3 regions of the Erwinia papayae genome follow, and region 1 is predicted to be linked to each of the others. Evidence: predicted binding sites of a transcription regulator. Region 1 holds the regulator's gene; each other region holds the start of a gene.
What was found. Region 1 encodes PurR, which represses purine synthesis genes. Its sites were predicted from a motif close to CANGCAAACGTTTGCNTG; they were not measured.

Region 1 (3,283 bases):
AAAACGACATTTTATTCAGGGTAAAAGTCCACCAGGAAGATACCTGTTAACATCCTGATTAAAATACGATTACAAACACTTTTATTACCTGCACGCATAATCTGAGTACAAATGCTGCGCATTAACAGTGCCATTTAATGTCATTTTTACAGCTTTTACGTGTTATGCATTCCTGAAACAAAAAAGGTGTTAACTTTGACCAGGAAGTTCGATTAGAATCGGACTGTCAATCTGAAAGATATCCTAATTCAACCACGCTCCGGCCCCGGCGGGAGCATAAACTGCTAACGGTAACGATGCGTTTACTCATCACGCTTATCATGCTGGCTACAGCTCAGCTGTTTTTCAATATGGCGCACGCATCGCCCCATACCCCTGTTAATGCTAATCACCACAAAACTGACAGCAACACCACGGCACGAGAAGATGAACGGCGTAAGCGACGTCCGGTGAAAAGCAGTTCCAGCAAAGTAAAAGAAGTCAGTAGCAAAAAATCCCGTCTGACTGCGGTCAATAAATTCAAACTAAAAAAACGCAATACCGTCAGGGTAAATGTAACAACCGCATCAGTTAAAGAAACATTGCCGGTGTATAAAAGACGATATGGGCGCCATCACGGCAATACGGTAGTGCAGCCGGATGAGATGGCTTACAGTGTTGCCCCGCTGAAGCTCAGCAGAGCACACCGCGCCCGCTACCAGAAAGCACGTGAAACGGCGATGAACAAACTGATGGGCCAGCTGGGTAAACCTTATCAGTGGGGCGGAACATCGCCGAAAACCGGTTTCGATTGCAGCGGTCTGGTCTGGTACGCTTATAAAGATCTGGTGAAATTCAAAATTCCACGCACGGCCAATGAGATGTACCATCTGCGCGATGCGGCTTCGATCAGACGTGACGATCTCGAAAAAGGCGATCTGGTTTTTTTTCGTATAAATGGCCGCGGTACTGCCGATCATGTTGGGGTTTATCTGGGTAATGGTAAATTTATTCAGTCGCCGCGAACCGGCAAAGATATTCAGGTCAGCGCACTAAGCGAAGATTACTGGCAACGCCACTATATTGGTGCACGCCGGATGATGACGCCAAAAACTATTCGCTGATTCACTCTCAAGGCCGTTCCGGGGAGCGGCCTTATTTTTTCAGTGCAGCACTGCGGTGAAGCTGAATGCAACAATCATCAGTAAAGCGCCGATGGTTGTCAGTAGTGAAAATTTAAGATTGGTATCCATCTGTTACCCTCGATAACCACAGCGTTTATGGCGTCATTGATTTTCCCATAGTTGCCAGTAAAAATCTCGTTTTCTCTGCTCAGGCTTGTTAGAATTCTTACGCATTACTTCAGGTCACCGTATCGTTCATATTCATTTTCTGGCACAGACCTTTTCCCTTTCTGATGTCTCCGCAAGACACCGTATAGCTTTGTTAACAGACATCAGGTTTTTGTATTTGAAGCAATCGTTTAACAAACTAATTATCAGTAAGTTACGAGATATCCAGGAGTAGCGAGTTAATGGCAACAATAAAAGATGTGGCCAGACGTGCGGGCGTATCAACCACCACCGTTTCCCACGTTATTAATAAAACCCGCTTTGTCGCTGAAGAAACGCGAGAAGCCGTGTGGAGTGCCATCAAAGAATTACATTACTCTCCCAGTGCAGTCGCCCGCAGCCTGAAGGTGAATAACACTAAAACCATAGGCCTGTTAGCCACCTCAAGCGAAGCGCCCTACTTTGCTGAGATTATTGAGGCGGTAGAAAATTGCTGCTTTGAGAAAGGCTATACCCTGATTTTAGGTAATGCCCATAATGACCTGCAAAAACAGCAGGCCTATCTCTCTATGATGGCGCAGAAGCGGGTAGATGGTCTGTTGGTCATGTGTTCTGAATATCCTGCGCCGTTAATTACCTTACTGGAAGAGAGTCGTCATATTCCAATGGTAGTGATGGACTGGGGCGAATCGCGCGGCGATTTTACCGATACCGTACTGGATAATGCCTTTGAAGGCGGCTACCTGGCAGGCCGCTATCTGATCGACCGTGGTCACCGCGACATCGGAGTGATCCCCGGTCAGATGGAACGGAATACCGGAGGTGGACGCCATGCTGGATTCCTTAAAGCCCTTGCTGAAGCGGATATTCCGTTACGGGAAGAGTGGCTGGTTCAGGGTGATTTTGAGCCGGAATCCGGCTACCACGCTATGCAGCAAATCCTCTCACAAAAACAGCGCCCCAGTGCAGTGTTCTGTGGCGGTGACATTATGGCAATGGGAGCGATATGCGCAGCAGATGAAATGGGGCTGCGTGTCCCACAGGATATTTCGGTGATCGGGTATGATAATGTGCGTAACGCTCGTTTTTTTGCTCCTTCACTGACCACGATTCATCAGCCTAAGGAACAGCTGGGTGAAACCGCTTTTGCTATGCTGCTGGATCGTATAACCAGCAAACGTGAAGAACCACAAACAATTGAAGTGCACCCCACACTGATTGAACGTCGCTCGGTGGCTGATGGTCCTTTCAGGAAACACCGGCAATAATTCTTATACCGCCTCTGATGTCAGGGGCGGCCGCTTCACCAGCCACAGCTCTGACGTACAGAGCAGCGCCTGAACAGTAAAAACGGACATGGCAGACCGGTGGGTTTATATCTCTTCCGCAAGCCATTCGCTGTTCAAGGTGTCGGTATCTCCCAGATAATCCAGTAGCCAGCTCAACGCAGGTGAGGCCGTTTGTTCTGACCAACTCACACAGCAGGGGCTGTCAGGAAAAACCGTTTCCAGCTGCAAAACTTTGAGTGCTCCCCTGCTTATAAGGGGGCGCGAAAGATGCGCAGGCACCATTCCCACACATAATCCGGATAACAGACAGTCAATGCCGCTTTCCCAGTCTGGCACCACCATCCGGCGCTGATTATCCAGGGTCCAGGTCGTTCTTCTGGTTAGAGAACGGGAGGTGTCCTCCAGACCGAGAGAAGGCCATGCACGTATGCTCTCCTCACTGACCGGCCCCTGAAGCTGAGCAAGGGGGTGCCCGGCCTCTACCACGCAATGCCAGCCAAGCATTCCCATGCTGCGAAAAGCAAAACGTCCACCAACCGGAATAGCCTGAGTTGCCCCAATCGCCACATCCACCCGCCCATCTGCCAGCGCATCCCAGACACCATTAAATACTTCTGCTGACAGATGCAGTTCCATGTCGGGAAAATGTCGATAGAAATCAATCACCAGCTGCCGGGTTCTGGCTGGTTTGACAATGCAGTCCACGGCAATATTAATCTGACC
Region 2 (3,283 bases), on a different contig from region 1:
CAGCCCTTCATCTTCTGCTTTGATTCCGGCGATTTTCGCGGAATAGACCCGGCTCATCTGGCCCGCACCAATACCGATGGTCATGTTGTCACGCGCATAAACAATGGCGTTGGATTTAACAAATTTGGCTACTTTCCAGCAGAACAGTGCATCACGCAGCTCCTGCTCTGTTGGCTGGCGTTTACTGACTACGCGCAGTTGGTCAGCCGTTACCATTCCCAGATCCCGATCCTGAACCAGCAGGCCACCGTTGACTCGTTTAAAGTCCAGACCCGCCCGGCGCTGCTGCCACTGGCCGCAGGTCAGTACACGCACATTTTGTTTTGTTGCGGTTATCTTCAGCGCGGCTTCGCTAGCGGAAGGGGCAATAATTACCTCAACAAACTGACGGCTGATAATGGCCTGAGCCGTTGCTTCGTCAAGTTCGCGGTTAAAAGCAATAATGCCGCCAAAGGCCGAAGTGGGATCGGTTTTCCAGGCAAGTTCGTAGGCATCAAGAATCGATCCCGCCACGGCCACTCCGCATGGGTTTGCATGTTTAACAATCACACAGGCCGCATCACTGAACTCTTTTACACACTCCAGCGCTGCATCGGTATCTGCGATGTTGTTATAAGACAGTGCTTTGCCCTGAAGCTGTTGCGCGGTGGCAACGGACGCTTCAGCCACTGACTCTTCTATATAGAAAGCAGCCTCCTGGTGGCTGTTCTCTCCGTAACGCATATCCTGTTTCTTGATGAAGTTCAGATTTAACGTGCGAGGGAAACGGCCGGAAGCTTCAGAAGTCTCACCATGATAGGCAGGCACCAGGCTTCCAAAATAGTTAGCGATCATGCTGTCATAGGCGGCTGTATGTTCAAAAGCCTTGATCGCCAGATCAAAACGTGTTGCCAGTAACAATGAGTGATTATTGGCGTCCATTTCTTCAATGATTGCCTGGTAGTCACTGCTTTTGACCACGATGGCGACGTCTTTATGATTCTTCGCCGCCGACCGCACCATGGTCGGTCCGCCGATATCAATATTTTCAACGGCATCTTCCAGTGAACAGCCTTCACGGGCAACGGTTTGTGCAAAGGGATACAGGTTAACAACCACCATGTCGATGGGAGAGATCTCATGTTCCTTCATGATGTCATCATCCTGGCCGCGGCGTCCGAGGATACCGCCGTGCACTTTAGGATGCAGAGTTTTGACACGTCCATCCATCATTTCCGGAAAACCGGTGTAATCAGAAACTTCAGTGACGGGCAGACCTGCTTCAGCCAACAGGCGGGCAGTACCACCTGTCGACAGCAGTTCAACACCGCGCGCTGAAAGCGCCTGAGCAAATTCGAGGATACCGGCTTTGTCTGACACGCTAAGCAGAGCGCGGCGTACAGGACGAGGTTGTTGCATGAGGTTGATCCCTTGGCTTTGGTTCGCATAGATAAGAGCGTTATATCAACCTTCACTATTATCTCTTATTACGTAAATAAAGTGTGGGCTGAGATAACGACCCTGGCTGGCACCAGGATTTTGCCGGGCATTGTAGCGAAAACGTTTGCGTGATGCTCGTCTAAATTCCTGGTTGGCATCAAATGTGGATAAGTTTGTGAATAACTGCGTATAACCAGGGCTTTTGCTGTGGAATGCAGCGAACGCTCTGTTTTTAATAAATTAGGGGTTGTCAGGCCCTGAAAACTCCCTATAATGCGCCACCACTGACACGGAACAGCGGCTGAGAAGCCGACGAGTCAGGAGGTTCAGCAACGCTGAGCCGCCGGAGAAAACCTCTTAAAAAAGAAGTTGACTCTGAAGGAGGAGAGCGTAATATACGCCACCTCGCAACAGCAGCAGCGCTGCCGGTTGCACCGCTCTTTAACAATTTATCAGACAATCTGTGTGGGCACTCACAGGATTGATATCCGCATCTTAGGATGCAAAAAAATATCAAGCCTCAGAGTGAACACGTAATTCATTACGGTTTTTCCTGAGCACCGCTTCACGAGTTGAAGCAAATCAGACTTTTAATTGAAGAGTTTGATCATGGCTCAGATTGAACGCTGGCGGCAGGCCTAACACATGCAAGTCGAACGGTAGCACAGGGGAGCTTGCTCCCCGGGTGACGAGTGGCGGACGGGTGAGTAATGTCTGGGAAACTGCCCGATGGAGGGGGATAACTACTGGAAACGGTAGCTAATACCGCATAACGTCGCAAGACCAAAGTGGGGGACCTTCGGGCCTCACACCATCGGATGTGCCCAGATGGGATTAGCTAGTTGGTGAGGTAACGGCTCACCAAGGCGACGATCCCTAGCTGGTCTGAGAGGATGACCAGCCACACTGGAACTGAGACACGGTCCAGACTCCTACGGGAGGCAGCAGTGGGGAATATTGCACAATGGGCGCAAGCCTGATGCAGCCATGCCGCGTGTATGAAGAAGGCCTTCGGGTTGTAAAGTACTTTCAGCGGGGAGGAAGGGAGTGGAGTTAATAACTTCATTCATTGACGTTACCCGCAGAAGAAGCACCGGCTAACTCCGTGCCAGCAGCCGCGGTAATACGGAGGGTGCAAGCGTTAATCGGAATTACTGGGCGTAAAGCGCACGCAGGCGGTCTGTTAAGTCAGATGTGAAATCCCCGGGCTTAACCTGGGAACTGCATTTGAAACTGGCAGGCTTGAGTCTTGTAGAGGGGGGTAGAATTCCAGGTGTAGCGGTGAAATGCGTAGAGATCTGGAGGAATACCGGTGGCGAAGGCGGCCCCCTGGACAAAGACTGACGCTCAGGTGCGAAAGCGTGGGGAGCAAACAGGATTAGATACCCTGGTAGTCCACGCCGTAAACGATGTCGATTTGGAGGTTGTGCCCTTGAGGCGTGGCTTCCGTAGCTAACGCGTTAAATCGACCGCCTGGGGAGTACGGCCGCAAGGTTAAAACTCAAATGAATTGACGGGGGCCCGCACAAGCGGTGGAGCATGTGGTTTAATTCGATGCAACGCGAAGAACCTTACCTGGCCTTGACATCCACGGAAGACCCCAGAGATGGGGTTGTGCCTTCGGGAACCGTGAGACAGGTGCTGCATGGCTGTCGTCAGCTCGTGTTGTGAAATGTTGGGTTAAGTCCCGCAACGAGCGCAACCCTTATCCTTTGTTGCCATCGGTTCGGCCGGGAACTCAAAGGAGACTGCCGGTGATAAACCGGAGGAAGGTGGGGATGACGTCAAGTCATCATGGCCCTTACGGCCAGGGCTACACACGTGCTACAATGGCGCATACAAAGAGAAGCGACCTCGCGAGAGC
Region 3 (3,283 bases), 200 kb from region 1:
AATAATTTCGTCGTCGCTGACGTAGCACTGCTTAAGCTCTTCAATCTGCCCCAACGCAATCATCAGCGGCAGCGCATGATGACGCTGGGTCACCTCCAGCGCCAGATCGGTGCCGCCAGCCAGCAGTTTTGCCTGAGGATGTGCCGTCAGCAGTTCGGCCAGCTGGGCCGGGGTTTTCGGCAACAGACAGCGGTTGCCGTTAAGGGCCATCTCCTGCACCTGGTCATTTTTCAGCGCCAGCAGACGCGCAACGGTAGCGGCCTCCTGCTGACGGAAACTGTCCTGCTCCGGCTGCTGGCAGGCCTGGCGCGCCGCATCGACAATCGGTCGGTAACCGGTACAGCGGCACAGATTTCCCGCCAGCGCCTGTTCCGCCTGTTTGTGCTGCCAGCCATCGCTGTTTTTCTGCAAGGTAAACAGCGACATCACAAATCCCGGCGTACAGAATCCGCATTGTGAAGCATGGCAGTCCACCATCGCCTGCTGAACCGGGTGAAGTTTGTCGCCCTGCTTCAGATCTTCGACGGTAATCAGCTGCTTACCCTGCAATGCGCTGACAAAGGTCATACAGCTGTTGACCGTCTCCCACACCATCGCGTCGTTTTCCACGCGACCAAGGGTGACCGTGCAGGCACCACAGTCGCCGGATGCACAGCCCTCTTTGGTACCACAGCGGCGTTTGTTCTGACGCAGGTAATTTAGTACGGTCAGATTAGGGTCCAGTGACGCTTCCGAAACCAGCGTCTGGTTGAGCAAAAACTGGATCATGCGGCCACCCCCTTCTCCTCTGGCTGCAAGATGCACTGGCCGTTCACCCAGGTGCAGGCAATGTTGCGGTCATCACCCAGCGTCATCAGGACGAACAGCTTTTCCCAGATGTCACGGCTGTTGGCGAAGCGCATGCGCTGAAGAGCCGACACGCCCGGGTCCAGCACCACAAAGTCAGCCTCTTTGCCGGGCATGAAATTGCCGATACGGTTGTCCAGATCCAGCGCGTGTGCACCGCCGAGGGTGGCATGATAAAAGGCCTCACAGGCGGCCAGCTTATACTGCTGCAACTGTCCGACTTTATACGCTTCTCCCAACGTCTGTAACATACTGAAGGTGGTGCCCGCCCCAACATCGGTGCCGATCCCCAGCCTGACGCCCTTCTGCCAGCAGGTTTTTAAATTGAACAACCCGCTGCCAAGAAACAGATTGGAAGTGGGGCAAAAGGCCACGGCTGACGAGGTGTGATGCAGACAATCCCACTCTTTATCTTCCAGATGCAGGCAGTGCGCGAACAGACTGCGACGCCCGGTCAGCCGGTGCTGATGATAAACATCCAGATAGCCGTCGTGCTCCGGAAACAGCGCTTTAACCCACTCCACTTCCTGCGGGTTTTCGCTGAGGTGAGTGTGGATCCAGGTGTCGGGATAGGCCTCTTTTAACTGGCGGACCTTCTCCAGCAGCGCCGGTGATGAGGTGGGCGCAAAGCGTGGCGTCAGCGCGTAGCCCAGGCGACCCCGGTTATGCCAGCGCTCAATCAAATCGCGGGTCTGCTGATAGCTTTGCTCCGGCGTTTCCGTCAGGTAATCCGGCGCGTTGCGGTCCATCATCACCTTTCCGGCAATCAACCGCATTCCCAGCGTCTCCGCCGCACTGAACAGCGCCTCGACCGACTGCGGATGCACGGTGCCAAATACCAGTGCGGTGGTGGTTCCATTGCTCAGTAACTGATGCAGAAAGAAAGCTGACATGCTGGCAGCATGATCCGGGCAATGGTACTGGCTTTCCACCGGGAAGGTGTAGTGTTGCAGCCACTCTAATAACTGTTCACCAAAAGCACCAATCATCTCCGTTTGAGGGTAATGGATGTGGGTATCCACAAATCCGGGGACAATCAGTTTGCCGCGATAGTCCGCAAGGGGTATGGCGTCGTTAAGCAGATGCTGCCCTGCTTCCCAGCGCTGCAACGAAACAATTTCGCCGCCGTTAAGCAGCAGCAGGCCATCTTCGATAAAACGGGCATACTCCGGCAGCTGTGCCGGATCGGTGACCGTTTGTGTGACATCGAAAAAGCTGCCGCGTACAGCCTGGGTGACGGAGAGTGTCATAGTCGTTCCTTTTGAGCGCCAGTGGCGCGTCAGGTATCAGTGCGAGTAACAATGTCTTAAGTTAAGCAATTGTTATGCCATTGAGTATTTTTTAATTTTATGATTAATTATCAATACGTTATTCGATTTTTATCATAACCGAAAAGACTTTCCCGCATATCCACTACGCAACCGTTTGCTGAGGATAGCAAACGGTTGCTGTGGCAAATTTCTGGCTGATGCCGCTTTGTCGCGTCCGGCCGTTGCGCCATAATCTGGCAGAGACGCACAGCCGCGCACCATTACCGTGCAGAGCTGCGCCGGGCGTTAACCTCGCGCTGACTTATCAGGCTGGCGGGAAAATGCTAAGGTGAAAAACCGCGAATGTGTTGAGGAACAGTAAGATGATTGTTTTTGTTACCGGTGCCACCGCAGGTTTTGGTGAGAGTATTACCCGCCGTTTTATCGCTCAGGGCCACAAGGTGATCGCTACCGGTCGCCGCAGCGAGCGTTTGCAGGCGCTGAAGGATGAGCTGGGCGAAAATGTTTATAACCTGCAACTCGATGTCAGAAACCGCGCCGGAATTGATGCAGCACTGCACAGCCTGCCAGCCGAATGGCGCGATATTGATGTGCTGGTCAATAATGCCGGGCTGGCATTGGGGATGGCACCTGCGCATCAGGCCAGCATTGATGACTGGGAAGCGATGATCGACACCAATAACAAAGGCCTGGTCTTTATGACCCGTGCCATTCTGCCCGCCATGGTCGAACGTAACGTCGGACATATCATCAATATCGGCTCAACGGCGGGCAACTGGCCTTATGCCGGGGTCAACGTCTATGGCGCGACCAAAGCGTTCGTGCGTCAGTTCAGCCTGAATCTGCGCACCGACCTGCACGGCACGGCATTGCGGGTGACCGATATTGAGCCTGGCCTGGTTGGCGGTACGGAATTTTCTAACGTTCGCTTTAAAGGGGACAGTGATAAGGCTGGCAGCGTCTATGACGGCACTGAACCCTTAACCGCAGAAGACGTCACTGAAGCCGTTTTCTGGGTGGCCTCACTGCCGAAACACGTCAACATTAATACGCTTGAAATGATGCCGGTAGGACAGACGCTGGCTGGTCTGAAGGTGCATAAAGCCTGACTCAGCTGCCTGCGCAGGCGCACCTGTTTTTGCTGAACAGGTGCGCTAACGTTTACT

Region 2: the regulator PurR is predicted to act here: its motif matches at 1,533-1,550, upstream of purH (bifunctional phosphoribosylaminoimidazolecarboxamide formyltransferase/IMP cyclohydrolase).
Region 3: the regulator PurR is predicted to act here: its motif matches at 2,261-2,278, upstream of guaD (guanine deaminase).

Annotation. Positions count from the first base shown of each region.
Region 1 covers NZ_JBZCHT010000009.1:1,202,547-1,205,829, forward strand. The annotation lists gene AC3RPL_RS10530 (C40 family peptidase) at 297-1,103, shown strand; gene cydH (cytochrome bd-I oxidase subunit CydH) at 1,143-1,232, opposite strand; gene purR (HTH-type transcriptional repressor PurR) at 1,514-2,539, shown strand; gene punR (DNA-binding transcriptional activator PunR) at 2,645-3,283, opposite strand, start outside.
Region 2 covers NZ_JBZCHT010000013.1:634,679-637,961, reverse strand. The annotation lists gene purH (bifunctional phosphoribosylaminoimidazolecarboxamide formyltransferase/IMP cyclohydrolase) at 1-1,398, opposite strand, end outside; rRNA gene AC3RPL_RS19100 (16S ribosomal RNA) at 2,011-3,283, shown strand, end outside.
Region 3 covers NZ_JBZCHT010000009.1:1,005,122-1,008,404, forward strand. The annotation lists gene xdhA (xanthine dehydrogenase small subunit) at 1-768, opposite strand, end outside; gene guaD (guanine deaminase) at 765-2,096, opposite strand; gene ydfG (bifunctional NADP-dependent 3-hydroxy acid dehydrogenase/3-hydroxypropionate dehydrogenase YdfG) at 2,480-3,226, shown strand; gene AC3RPL_RS09460 (SMP-30/gluconolactonase/LRE family protein) at 3,279-3,283, opposite strand, start outside.